4 regions of the Kitasatospora sp. NPDC041917 genome follow, and region 2 is predicted to be linked to each of the others. Evidence: riboswitches for the same ligand, from Rfam matches in the RefSeq annotation. Region 2 holds a riboswitch; each other region holds the start of a gene.
What was found. Region 2 has a riboswitch for cyclic di-AMP ahead of ACZ6EM_RS39090 (transglycosylase family protein). Riboswitches for the same ligand answer to the same signal wherever they lie in the genome.
Positions count from the first base shown of each region.

Region 1: another riboswitch for cyclic di-AMP. It lies ahead of ACZ6EM_RS32805 (M23 family metallopeptidase); the one in region 2 lies ahead of ACZ6EM_RS39090 (transglycosylase family protein).
Region 3: another riboswitch for cyclic di-AMP. It lies ahead of ACZ6EM_RS27095 (C40 family peptidase); the one in region 2 lies ahead of ACZ6EM_RS39090 (transglycosylase family protein).
Region 4: another riboswitch for cyclic di-AMP. It lies ahead of ACZ6EM_RS25475 (LysM peptidoglycan-binding domain-containing protein); the one in region 2 lies ahead of ACZ6EM_RS39090 (transglycosylase family protein).

Region 1 is NZ_JBVJBI010000040.1:38,863-42,061, forward strand. It holds gene ACZ6EM_RS32800 (MFS transporter) at 1-982, opposite strand, end outside; cyclic di-AMP (ydaO/yuaA leader) riboswitch at 1,337-1,474, shown strand; gene ACZ6EM_RS32805 (M23 family metallopeptidase) at 1,477-2,469, shown strand; gene ACZ6EM_RS32810 (APC family permease) at 2,857-3,199, shown strand, end outside.
Region 2 is NZ_JBVJBI010000070.1:8,779-11,977, reverse strand. It holds gene ACZ6EM_RS39095 (sirohydrochlorin chelatase family protein) at 1-789, shown strand, start outside; cyclic di-AMP (ydaO/yuaA leader) riboswitch at 1,243-1,413, shown strand; gene ACZ6EM_RS39090 (transglycosylase family protein) at 1,400-2,764, shown strand; gene ACZ6EM_RS39085 (hypothetical protein) at 3,027-3,199, shown strand, end outside.
Region 3 is NZ_JBVJBI010000025.1:101,953-105,151, reverse strand. It holds gene ACZ6EM_RS27100 (C40 family peptidase) at 1-556, opposite strand, end outside; gene ACZ6EM_RS27095 (C40 family peptidase) at 796-1,932, opposite strand; cyclic di-AMP (ydaO/yuaA leader) riboswitch at 1,943-2,096, opposite strand; gene ACZ6EM_RS27090 (C40 family peptidase) at 2,435-3,199, opposite strand, start outside.
Region 4 is NZ_JBVJBI010000022.1:125,826-129,024, forward strand. It holds gene ACZ6EM_RS25470 (cytochrome P450 family protein) at 1-1,142, shown strand, start outside; cyclic di-AMP (ydaO/yuaA leader) riboswitch at 1,364-1,532, shown strand; gene ACZ6EM_RS25475 (LysM peptidoglycan-binding domain-containing protein) at 1,538-2,443, shown strand; gene eno (phosphopyruvate hydratase) at 2,772-3,199, shown strand, end outside.

The sequences.
Region 1 (3,199 bases), on a different contig from region 2:
GGCGCCCGGCGCGCGCGGACAGCGCCAGCATCAGCACGGTGATCGGCACCAGGGCGAAGCCCGAGACCAGCGGCGAGAACCCGGACACGATCTGGAGCTGCACCACCAGCAGGAAGAAGACGCCGCTGAACGCCGCGTACACGCACAGGGTGACCAGGTTCACCGCGGTGAACAGCCGGGAGGAGAACAGCCCGAGCGGCAGCATCGGTTCGGGCGCCCGGCGCTCGACGGCCACGAAGGCGACGCCGAGCACCACCCCGATCACCCCGCTGACCCAGACCGCCGGGGACAGGCCCTCGCCCGCCGCGGTCAGCGCGTAGGTGATCGCGCCGAGCGCGAGGGCGGCGAGCACGGCGCCGAGCACGTCGAAGCGGCCGGTGGCGGCCTCGTCCCGGGTCTCCGGCACCGACCGGGTGGTCACCGCGATCACGGCGGCGGCGAGCGGCAGGTTCAACAGGAAGATCCAGCGCCAGCCGGGGCCGTCCACCAGCCAGCCGCCGAGGAAGGGGCCGATCGCGGCGGACACCCCGCCGAGGCCGGACCAGAGCCCGACCGCGGCCGAGCGGTCGTCGGGGTGGAAGACGGCCTGGAGCATGGCGAGCGAGCCGGGGGTGAGCAGCGCCCCGCCGATGCCCTGGACGGCGCGGGCGGCGATCAGCACGTGGATGTTCGGCGCCGCGGCGCAGGCCGCGGAGGCGATGGCGAACCAGACCACGCCGATCAGGAAGACCTTGCGCCGCCCGTACCGGTCGCCGAGCGCGCCGCCGAGCAGGATCAGGCCCGCCAGGGTGAGCAGATAGGCGTTCAGAGTCCATTGCAGGGACGCCAGGGAGGCGCCGAGGTCGGCGCCGATCCGGGGCAGGGCGACGTTCACCACGGTGCCGTCGAGCATCGCCATGCTGGAGCCGAGCACGGTCGCCAGTAGTACCCAGCGACCCTGCGCGGTGCCCAGGCGCAGGGTGCCGGCCTCGGAGGTGGCCACGGGCGAATCCTGCGCTGCCGGGGCGCACGTGACAAGGGTCACCGGTGGGTGTGTTGACGGTCGGCGGTGCGTGAACGGGTGACTGCGGTCCGTCGCCGATCTCGGCGCAGGGTCGTGGATCAGTGGCGGGGGGTGAATGGGTTGTGTACGCACCGTGGGGCCCGGTCTGCGGAGGGTCACCGGAACGGGGGAGATGGTTGCCCTTTCAAGAGATCGACATTGCTTCACCCGAACGGATGGGTTTTAGTTCAGCGACCGCCCGGCCAGTCCGGACGGATCCACCGGGTGGAACGCCGAGTCCTGCCGCTGCCCGGTGGTTCGAAACGAACTCTGTACGGCAGGAGCGGGGGACCCACAGGTAAGTCGCCGGACCGGAGTTCGCGCCTCAGGGCGCGGGCGTCCAGGACCGGCTAGGGGTGAAGCCGCGCATGCGGCCGGGCAACTCCAGCCCGAACCCGACAGCTCACCTCGCAGGCGTCGGAGAGGAAAATTCCATGCCTGCTCAGGCTCGTCGTATCGCCCTGCCCCGCGCCGCCCGTATCGGCATCGCGACCGCCGTCACCGGTGTCTCCTTCGCCCTCCCGCTCGTCACCGCGGTGAGCGCCCAGGCCCACACCGTTCCGGCCGCCCCGGCCGCGCAGGCCGCCGCCTCCACGGACGCCAAGTCGGCCGCGCCGGCCGCTGCCCCGGCCACCCCGGCCGCGCAGGAGAGCTACCGCGTCGTCAGCGGCGACACCCTGTCCAAGATCGCCGACGCCAAGAACGTCGAGGGCGGCTGGCACGCGCTGTACGAGCAGAACCGCTCGGTCGTCGGTGCCAACCCGAACCTGATCTTCCCGGGCCAGCAGCTCGCGCTGTCGGGCCACGCCGCCGCGCCGGCCGCCGACGCCGCCCCGGCCAAGCCGGCCGCCCCGGCGAAGCCCGCCCAGCCGGCCGCTCCGGCGACCCAGGCCGCCAAGCCGCAGGCCCAGGTCCAGGTGAAGACCGAGGCCGCCAAGCCCTCCGCCCAGCTCCAGACCCAGCTGCAGGTCGCCGCTCCGGCCGCGGTCGTGACCGCCACTCCGGTCGCCGCCGCCACCTCCGGCTTCGTCGCCCCGCTGGCCAACCCGAAGCTCGGCACCGCCTACGGCGTGGCCGGCTCGATGTGGGCCTCCGGCCACCACACCGGCCAGGACTTCGTCGCCTCCACCGGCACCCCGCTGCGCGCCGTCGCCAACGGCGTCGTGGTCAAGGCCGGCAACGGCGGCGCCTACGGCAACGAGGTCGAGATCAAGCTCGCCGACGGCCACTACGCCGAGTACGCGCACCTCTCCTCGATCGGCGTGAGGATCGGTCAGGCCGTCACCGTCGGCCAGCAGATCGGCCTCTCCGGCGCCACCGGCAACGTGACGGGCCCGCACCTGCACTTCGAGATCCGCAACGGCTCGGAGTACGGCTCGGACATCAACCCGGTCGCCTACCTGCGCGCGCACGGCGTCGCGCTCTGACCCGGGGCCGCTGAGCCCCGAGGGTTTTCGGAACCACCGCTGCTGCGGGGCGAATCGATCCTCCGGGATGGTCATGTCGGGTGACCGCTCGACCGGGTGATCGCCGCACGGCGGACATGGGCGCGGGACACGCCCAGGCCGGCCCGGCCGTACGAGGACCTCCTCGTGCGGCCGGGCCGGCCGCTGCCGTTTCCGGGCCCGTCCGGTCGTGCCCCGGCCGTCCGGCGGGTTCCGGAGCGTCGTTCGACCGGTCGAACGTGGCGTCAACTCGACTGCTCCGGCGGGCCGTCGGCCCGATCGCTGGGCTGCTCCGGCGCGCCATGCTGTCGGACGGTCAGCGTCCGGCCGGTCCGGCGGTCGGGCGGGTCCGGGAGGCGAGGAGGCCGGATGGCGGTCCGGAGCGGGGACGTGGCGGGGGAGAGGGCCGGGCGGGAGCGGCCGGGGACGGGCGGCGTCGACCGGCTGAAGGCGGACTCGGTCGGCCTGGTCGGCGTGGTGTTCATGGCACTCGCCACCGCCGCCCCGATCACCGCGATGACGGGCAACCTGCCGATCATCGTCGGGCAGGGCAACGGCGCCGGCGCGCCCGCCGCGTACATCGTGGCGACCGTGGTGCTGACGGTGTTCTCGGTCGGGTACGTGGCGATGGCCCGGCACATCACCGCGGCCGGCGCGTTCTACGGCTACGTCTCGCACGGGCTGGGCCGGGTGGTCGGGATGGCCTCGGGGC
Region 2 (3,199 bases):
GAGTTGCTCTCGATCGTCCGCACCGAGCAGAACGGCGTCCGGACCGCGGTCGGCTACCTGCCCGGCAACGGCGGCGAGGGCGCGGGCGGCGAGGACCGCACCGTGGCCGAGCTGCTGGCCATGGCGGCCGAGGCCGGACTGCCGACGCCCGTCCTGGTGCCGCTGGTGCCCGGCCCGCACACCTTCCTGACCGAGCTTCACGCGCTCGCCGCCGAGTACGGCGCGCCCGTCACCGACCCGCTGGGCCCGCACCCGCTGCTGGCCGAGGCCGTGCACGTCCGGCTGTCCGAGGCCGGGCTGGCCCGGGCCGACCGCGCCCGGCTGTTCGCCATCGCGACCGCCGCGGACGGCGTGGTGCTGACCACCGTCGGCGGCGAGGACGCGGCCGCGGCAGCCGGCATCACCGGCGTGCTGCTGGCCGCCCGACTGGCCGTGCCGGTCGTCGCCGCCGCGCTCGACGTGCCCGGCTCGGTGGCCGCGGCCGTCAACCACCTCAGGGACACCGGCTCGCAGCGCCCGGCGCTGGCCCCGCTGGTGATCGGCCCGGAGGCGGACTCCGAGCTGCTCGCCACCGCCGCCGAGGAGACCGGCTGCCCGTCGGCCGCGCCGCTGGGCTCGTACCCGTCGGTCGGCCAGCTGATCGCCTCCACCTACCTGGCGGCGCTGCCCGCGCCGTCCCCGGAGGACCTGGCACGGGCCGAGGCGGAGGCGGCGGCCGCCGAGGCCGAGGGGGCTCTGGAGGGCGTCCGCGGCGCCCACGCGGCCTCCCAGGGGCCCGCAGGGCGGTAGTCGACGACGCGCGCCGGTTGGCGCGCACCGAAGGGCCCGGAACGGCATGCGTTCCGGGCCCTTCGGTTTTGCTCCGCCGGTCCATGGCCGTCCCGCGCGGAAGTCGGACGGCGATGAAGTGGAATGTCCGTTCTGGCCTATTTGAAAGGAAATAGGAAACGCGGTCGCGGGCGCTCGCATCACGACCGCCGCAGCATCTGCCCGGGCGCTCCGGCCCGCGATTCGACGCGCCGTCACACCACTTCTGAAGTGCTGCCAGTTGTGGGCTTCCACAACAGGGTTGCCTGAAAACGATCATTTGCGATCATGGGGAGCGGCAATTTTGGCAGTTCCCACTAAACCGTGATGCGCATCACAGCAGTTTGCAGTTTGAACTTAAGTCTGATTAACGTGCTCCCCGTTCGTGACCACACGAACCCGGTTCATCCGCGACGCCGAGTCCTGCCGTCGGATGTCCTGGCAGCGCGAAATCGCACCACGGCAGGAGCGGGGGACCCACAGGTAAGTCGCCCCGGACCGATCTCCGGAACGGTCCAGGGCTAGGGGTGAAGCCGCGCCCACAGCGCGGCCGGGCAACTCCAGCCCGAATCCGACAGCTCACCTCGCAGGCGTGGGAGAGGACCGCGTCTTCATGCTGCCCACCAACGGCACTCGTCTGTCCAGCCGCACCCGTCGCGTGATCGCCGCCCTCGGCGTCGCGGGCGTCGGCCTCACCGTCCCCTGCATCGCCTCCGGCACCGCCTCCGCCGCCACCGTCGCCACCTGGGACAAGGTCGCCCAGTGCGAGAGCGGCGGCAACTGGAGCATCAACACGGGCAACGGCTTCTACGGCGGCCTCCAGTTCACCTCCAGCACCTGGTCCGCCTTCGGCGGCACCGCCTTCGCGGCGCGCGCCGACCTGGCCACCAAGGACCAGCAGATCGCCGTCGCCGAGAAGGTCCTCGCCTCGCAGGGCCCCGGCGCCTGGCCGGTGTGCTCGGTCCAGGCCGGCCTCACCAAGGGCGGCGCCGCGGCCGCCGTCGACACCTCGGCGGGCTCCACCGCGGGCTCGACCGCCGCCAAGCCCGCGCAGAGCGCCAAGCCGGCCGCCCCGGCCGCCAAGCCCGCTCCGCAGACCCAGGCCCCGGCCGCAAAGCCCGCCGCGCCCTCCGCGCCCTCCCAGGACGGCACGCAGGCCAGCACCGACTCCGCCGCCTCCGGAAACCGGAGCGACTGGGTCCAGAAGCGCCAGCAGCAGGCCCAGAACGGCGACTACACCGTGGTCGAGGGCGACTGGCTGTCCGCGATCGCCGACCAGCACAAGGTGCAGGGCGGCTGGCAGCGGCTGTACGAGCTCAACCGCGGCACCCTGACCGAGGGTCCGGACAGCATCTACCCGGGCCAGCAGCTGTCCTTCGGCGGCAACGGCCAGGCCCAGGCCGGCCAGTCCGCCACCGGCAAGTCCGGCTCGGACTTCACCTGGTTCGACCGCTCGCAGAAGTCCGGCCAGTCCGCGAACGGCGGTGCCGTGAACGCCCAGCCGACCGCGCAGGCCCAGACCCCGGCCGCCAAGCCGTCCACCAAGCCCGCTCCCCAGACCCAGGCTCCGGCCCAGACCCAGGCTCCGGCCGCCACCGGCAGCATGGCCGCCGCGGTCTCCTTCGCCGAGTCGAAGGTCGGTCAGGCGTACGTCTACGGCGGCACCGGTAACGGTGGCTGGGACTGCTCCGGCCTGACCCAGGCCGCGCTGCGCGCCGCGGGCGTCTCCGTCCCGCGCGTCGCCGCCGACCAGGCCGCCGCCAGCACCCACGTCTCGCTGGACAGCCTCCAGCCGGGCGACCTGCTGTTCTGGTCCAACAACGGCAAGGACTCCGGCGTCTACCACGTCGCGATCTACGTCGGCAACGGCAAGTACGTCGAGGCCGCCAACCCGAGCTCGGGCGTCCGCGAGCAGAGCATCGCCAACTGGGCCCCGGACTTCGCCGGCCGGGTCTGAGAACAGCGAACAGCCGACAGTCGACGGATAACAGCTGACAGATAACAGATTTCATCATCTGTCAGCTGTCGTCCGAACGTTGACCGCCCACGCCCCCGGGGAGAGTCTGGTCGCTCCTCCCCGGGGGTTCCGGCATGCCTCCGGCCGTACCTCGTGGCAAATCCCCGCGGTGAATCCCCGTGCTGAATCCCCATGGCGAATCACCGTGGTGAATCCCCGCCCCAACGGGCATGCTGCTGCTCTGCACCCGAGGAGGAGTCACATGGCCCAGGTCACCGTCACCCTCGACGCGAACCTCGCGATCGACGCGATGTTGCTCTCCGGCACCAAGAACCCGCAGGACGCCGTCGAACTGGTCCTGCGCGACTACCTGGCCCGCGGCCGCCGTACCGAGACCCGTACCGGCGAGGCGGCCGACGGGCACCGACCGACCGT
Region 3 (3,199 bases), on a different contig from region 2:
GCTGGATCTGCTGCTTGCTGTCGGCGAGCGAGCGGCGGGTCCGGTCCAGCTCGTCGAGCTTGCCGGCCGCCTCGGTCCGGCGCTGGTCGAGCCGACGCTGCCGGGCGACCAGCTCGTGCAGGGTCTCCTGCTGGCGCGCGGCGGCCTGGCCCAGGGCGCGGGCGCGGGACAGGTAACCCTCCGGGTCGGGCGAGAGGATGAGCTGGGCGGTCTGGGTCATCCCGCCGCCGCGGTACTCGGCCCCGGCCACCGTCGCGAGGTCGCCCCGCAGCCCGTTGAGCTGGTCCTGGGCCACGGCGATCTCGCCCTGGAGGATCGTGGTCTCGCCCTGGAGCCGCCGCTGGGCCTCCTGCGCCGCGTTGGCCTTCTCGGACGCCTGCTCGGCCTCGTCGTACAGCTGTTCCACCTGCGTCTTGACGTCCTGGCGGTCGCCCGGGTCGGGGCTGCCGGGGGCGGCCTGGGCGCTGCCTCCGGCGGCCACACCCAGGGCGGTGGCGGCGGCCGCGGTCAGCACCAGCGCCCGGGCGAGCAGTTGGGAACGGCGGTGCACGGGCATGGCGGCAGCGGCTCCAATCCTGCGGCGCGGCTCCCGCCGCCGCACCGGGACGGGCGGCCGTCGAGCGGGAGTCCGGTGGCAGACGTTAGCGAGTCAGGGCAAGCGAGTCCAAACCCCTGCCAACCAGAATATTCAGGCTGTTGTCGGACATTTGATCGGCCCTCGGGAAAAACCGCAGGAAAAACCGCAGGCCCGGCCTCCCCTGGGGGAGGCCGGGCCTGGAAGCGTCCGAGCGGTGATCAGACCCGCACGATGGAGGCCAGCGGCATGTTGGTGACGGCCTCGTAGCGCACCGACGCGCCCGGCTTGGGCGCGTGCAGCACCTGGCCATTGCCCGCGTAGATGCCGACGTGGTGGGCGTCGGTGTAGAAGATCAGCAGGTCGCCGGGCTGGGCCTGGGAGATGTCCGAGCCGATCCGGGTGCCGGCCGAGGCCTGCGCCTGCGAGGTGCGCGGCAGCGACACGCCCGCCTGGTTGAACGCCCAGACCATCAGGCCGGAGCAGTCGAAGGAGCCCGGGCCGGTGGCGCCCCAGACGTACGGGCTGCCGATCTTGGAGGCGGCGGCCGAGAGCGCGGCGGCACCGCGCGAGCTGCCCGGGGCCACCTTCACCGGGGAGGAGGCGGTCGAGGCGGACGAGCCGGACGAGCCGGTCGCGAGGTCGCCGCGGCTGTTGTCGCGGGAGGCGCGGTCGGCCTGCTGCTGCTGGGCCTGGGCGGCGTCGGCCTTGGCCTTGGCGTCGGCCGCGGCCTTCTCCTCGGCCTGGCGCAGCGCCTGGCGCTCCTGCTCGGTCAGCGTGTTGAGCAGGTCCTGGGCCGCCTTCAGCTTGCCCTGGACCTCCTCCTTGGAGGCCTTCAGCTGCTGGGTGGTCGACTCCAGCTCGGCGAGCTTGCCCTGGGCCTCGTTGCGGTCCTGGTCGAGCTTGCGCTGCTGCTCCTGGAGCTCCTTCAGCTGACCCTTCTGGGTGCTGCCGGCCTGGTTCAGCGCGTCGGCCTGGCTGAGGAAGGTGTCCGGGCTGGAGGAGAACATCAGCTGGACGGTCGGGGATATGCCCCCGTTGCGGTACTGCTCGCCGGCGATCTCGGCCAGGCCGCCCTGGAGCTCGGTGACCTGGGCCTGCTGACGGGCCACCTGGTCCTGCATGCCGGAGACCTGCTTCTCCAGCTCCTGCTGCTTGGCCTGGGCCGCGTTGTAGTTCTCGGTCGCGATCTCGGCCTGCTCGTTGAGCTGGTCGACCTGCCCCTTGACCTGTTCCTTGGTCGGCTGCGGGTCGGCGTGGGCACCTTGAGCGGAGAGGACGACGGCTGCCGCGGCGACACCGGTCAGGATCGAGACCCGGGCGCGGCCTGCGGGCTTGGGACGACGATGGGACGCCACGAAGGCGGACTCCTTCTTCCTACGTCCGCCTACCGGGTGAGCTGACGGGTTCGGGCCGGAAGCATGCCCTACGACGCCTCACGGCCGTTCCATCGGCCGACCTGGCGTCGATTCACCCCGGAGGAACGTGGTTCCCCGGCTCCGCTCCGCAGCGCCCCCAAACCACTGGGCTCCCCTGTCGGGCAGTCGCTTCGACCTGCCCCGCTGCCTCACGAACTCGACGGTAACCACCGCCGCCACCCTGGCTGGGCGATCGACAGTGCGGTGGTTCAGGGCACGACCCTAGTAACTGAACCGTGATCCGTTCAAATCCTTGTCAGAAAAAAGACCGAAGATTTCCCAAGTTCTTCTGTGAAAATGACCGATGGTGACCACTGGCACACAGAAGGCTGATCAGTTCTCAGCATGTGGCCGCGAAGGGGCGGAAAGCCGAACGCCACCCCCGCGCGAGGGGTGGCGCTTTTCACAGCCCCCGGAGGGGCCTCGCGGGCGTGTCGGGCCGTCAGACCCGGCGGATGGTGTTGATCGACATCGCGTCGGCCTTCATCACCTTCACCACGTCACCGGTGTGCGGCGCGTGGACCACCATGCCGTTGCCGATGTACATCCCGACGTGGTGCATGTCGTTGCCGTAGACCACCAGGTCGCCCGGCTGGGCCTGGTCCAGCGAGGGCACCCGGGTGCCGTAGTGGCCCTGCTCCTGCGAGGTGCGCGGCAGCGAGACGCCCGCCTGCCCGTACGCCCAGACCATCAGGCCCGAGCAGTCGAAGGTGGTCGAGCCGGTGGCGCCCCACACGTACGGCGAGCCCTGCTTGCTCATCGCCTTGGCCATCGCCACGGCCGCGTAGCCGCTGGCCGGCGGCAGGCTGCTGAGGTCGACCCGGTCGCTGCCGCGGGAGGCGCGGTCGTCCTGCGCCTGCTGGGCCTTCAGCGCGGCGCGGTCGGTGGCGCTCAGCGAGTTCAGCAGGTCCTGGGCGGCCTTCAGCTTGGTGTTGACGTCCGCCTTGGCCTGGTTCAGGTCCTTGGTGGTGGTGTCCAGCGAGGCGAGCACGGCGGAGGCCTCGACCTTCTCCTGGTCCAGCCGGCGCTGCTGGTCCAGCAGCCCCTTGAGCGCCTCGGCCTGGCTGCTGCTGGCCTGCTGGACGGTGGAGGCCTTCTCCAGGTAGCCGGACGGGTCGGAGGTGAGCATCAGCTGGACGGACGGGTCGATGCCGCCGGTGCGGTACTGCTCGCCCGCCACCTCGGCGAGACCGCCCTGGAGCTGGGT
Region 4 (3,199 bases), on a different contig from region 2:
CCGGCCGGGTGGGCATCCCGGGGGAGCGGCAGGCGGACCTGATGACCCACCTGCTGAACATCGACCCGCCGGACCACACCCGGCTGCGCAGGCTGGTGTCGAAGGCGTTCACCCCGCGCCGGGTGGCCGAGTTCGAGCCGCGGGTGCAGCAGCTCACCGACCGGCTGATCGACGGCTTCGCGCAGCGCGGTTCGGCGGACCTGATCCACGAGTTCGCCTTCCCGCTCCCCATCTACGCGATCTGCGACATGCTGGGCGTGCCGGCCGAGGACCAGGACGACTTCCGGGACTGGGCCGGGATGATGGTGCGCCACACGAAGCCGGGCCACGGCGGCGGCCGGCGCGGCGGCGTGGGGCGGGCGGTGAAGCGGATGCGGGCGTACCTGCTGGAGCTGATCCACCGCAAGCGCGCGGACCTCGGGGACGACCTGATCTCGGGCCTGATCCGGGCCAGTGACCACGGTGAGCACCTGACCGAGAACGAGGCCGCGGCGATGGCCTTCATCCTCCTGTTCGCGGGTTTCGAGACCACCGTGAACCTGATCGGCAACGGCACGTACGCCCTGCTGCGCAATCCGGAGCAGCGCCGGTTGCTGCAGGAGTCGGTGGCCCGCGGGGAGAGCGCGCTGCTGGAGACCGGGATCGAGGAACTCCTGCGCTACGACGGACCGGTGGAGATGGCGACCTGGCGGTTCGCGACCCGTCCGCTGGCCATCGGCGGGGTGGACATCCCGGTCGGCGACCCGGTGCTGGTGGTGCTCGCCGCGGCGGACCGCGACCCGGCCCGGTTCGCGGCCGAGAACACCCTGGACCTGGCCCGGGCGGACAACCCCCACCTGGGCTTCGGGCACGGCATCCACTACTGCATCGGCGCTCCGCTCGCCCGCTTGGAGGGTCGTGCCGCGCTGACCACGCTGCTTTCCCGGCTGCCCGATCTCCGGCTCGCGGAAAGCGCGGACGACCTGCGGTGGCGCGGTGGTCTGATCATGCGTGGGCTGCGCGAACTCCCGGTGGAATTCAGTCCGGAGAGCCGTTCCCCGCACGCCTCTCCGCAGGCCTCTCCGCAGACCCCTCCGCACGCTCCTTCGCAGGCCTCTCCGCAGGCCTCGCCGAACACTCCCGCCACGCCTCCGACGTGCTGAGATCGCACTGACGGGACGTCGCGAACCACCTGCTGACGGGGGTGTGAACACCCATCAATCCGGACATAACACCGCCGTTGGTAGGCGATCGAACACGCGCCGTAATTATTGTGTGATATCGACGATATGAGCTTGTGATTGGTCTGATGATCTGTCTACTCTCCCTGGAGTTCGCAGCTGCGGACCTCGTACGCGGAACGCCGAGTCCTGCCCGCCGCGCCACGGGAAACCGACCAGAACCCTGGGCAGGGGCGGGGGAACCAGGTTTGTTGCCGTCTCCCCACGGCTTGGGGTGAAGCCGCCCGAGCGGAATCGTTTCCGCGTACGGCGGCCGGGCCACCTCCCGGTCCGAACCCGACAGCTCACCTCGCAGGCGTGCGGAGAGGGACCTCTTCATGCTGTTCGTTGGAACTGGCCGTCACCGTCGTCGCACCCAGGCCGAGAAGGCCATCGCCGTCGCCGGTGTGGCCGGCGTCGGACTCGCGATGCCGCTCCTCACCGCCACCGGCGCCTCCGCCGCCCCCGCCTCCACCTGGGACGCCGTCGCCCAGTGCGAGGCCGGTGGCAACTGGAGCATCAACACCGGCAACGGCTTCTACGGCGGCCTCCAGTTCACCTCCAGCACCTGGAAGGCGTACGGCGGCACCGCCTACGCGCCGCAGGCCAACCAGGCCAGCAAGGCCCAGCAGATCTCGGTCGCCGAGAAGGTGCTGGCCTCGCAGGGCCCGGGCGCCTGGCCGGTCTGCTCCCAGAAGGCCGGTCTGACCAAGGGTGGTGCCCCGGCCGCGGTCGACACCTCCTCGGACGCCAAGCCGCAGTCCGCCCCCAAGCAGCAGACCCCGAAGCCCGCCGCCAAGCCGGCCGAGAAGCCGGTCGCGCAGCAGCCCGCCGCCCAGAAGCAGACCCCGAAGCCCGCCGCGCAGCCGGTCCAGCAGGCCGCCCCGCAGCAGCAGGCGCAGCCGCAGACCCCGGGCTTCTCCGGCAAGGCCGGCTGGGACGCCGACGCCAAGGTGTACTGGTACCAGAGCAACGGCGCCTGGTACTGGACCAGCCACCAGAGCGTCTACCAGCAGTACGCCGGCCAGGCCGCCGCCCAGCCGCAGTACGCCCCGCAGGCCGCGCAGTCGGCCCCGCAGACCACCGGCCACGACTACACCGTCCGCGCCGGTGACACCCTGTCGACCATCGCCGCCGCCCAGGGCGTGTCCGGCGGCTGGCACGCGCTGTACGAGCAGAACCACGGCACGGTCGGCGGCGACCCGAACCTGATCATGCCCGGCCAGGTGCTGCACCTCGGCTGAGCCGGCCCGCTCGACGCCGGCTCGCTCGACGCCGGCTCGCTCGACGCCGGCCCGCCCGCCGCACCCGGCGCCGACGCCGCCTCACCCCGCCGTCCGAAGGGGACCGGTCCTACCGGTCCCCTTCGTCCGCATTCGCCCGCTCCGGTGGGACAAGCTGGGACAAGCAGGTGAACTACCGGTGGGTAGTGGGGCCACACGCTGAGACGGGACCGAGGCGGACGTGGCCCCGGGAGCCCGGGCGGTTAGGCTCTGGTCGTAACGACTCCGCAATCGTCCTGCTGACAGCACCACCGTCAGACCGGACCCTGCTTCCGCAAGGAGATGCCTCGTGCCGTCCATCGATGTCGTCGTAGCCCGTGAGATCCTCGACTCCCGCGGCAACCCCACGGTCGAGGTCGAGGTCGGCCTCGACGACGGCAGCACGGGTCGTGCCGCTGTCCCGTCGGGTGCTTCCACCGGTGCCTTCGAGGCGCTGGAGCTGCGTGACGGTGACAAGAACCGCTACTTCGGCAAGGGCGTCGAGAAGGCCGTCCTGGCCGTCATCGAGCAGATCGGCCCGGAGCTGGTCGGCTACGACGCCACCGAGCAGCGCCTGATCGACCAGGCCATGCTGGACCTGGACGCCACCCCGGACAAGTCCTCGCTCGGCGCCAACGCCATCCTGGGCGTCTCGCTGGCCGTCGCGCACGCCGCCTCCGAGGCCAGCGACCTGCCGCTGTTCCGCTACCTGGGCGGCCCGAACGCGCACGTCCTGCC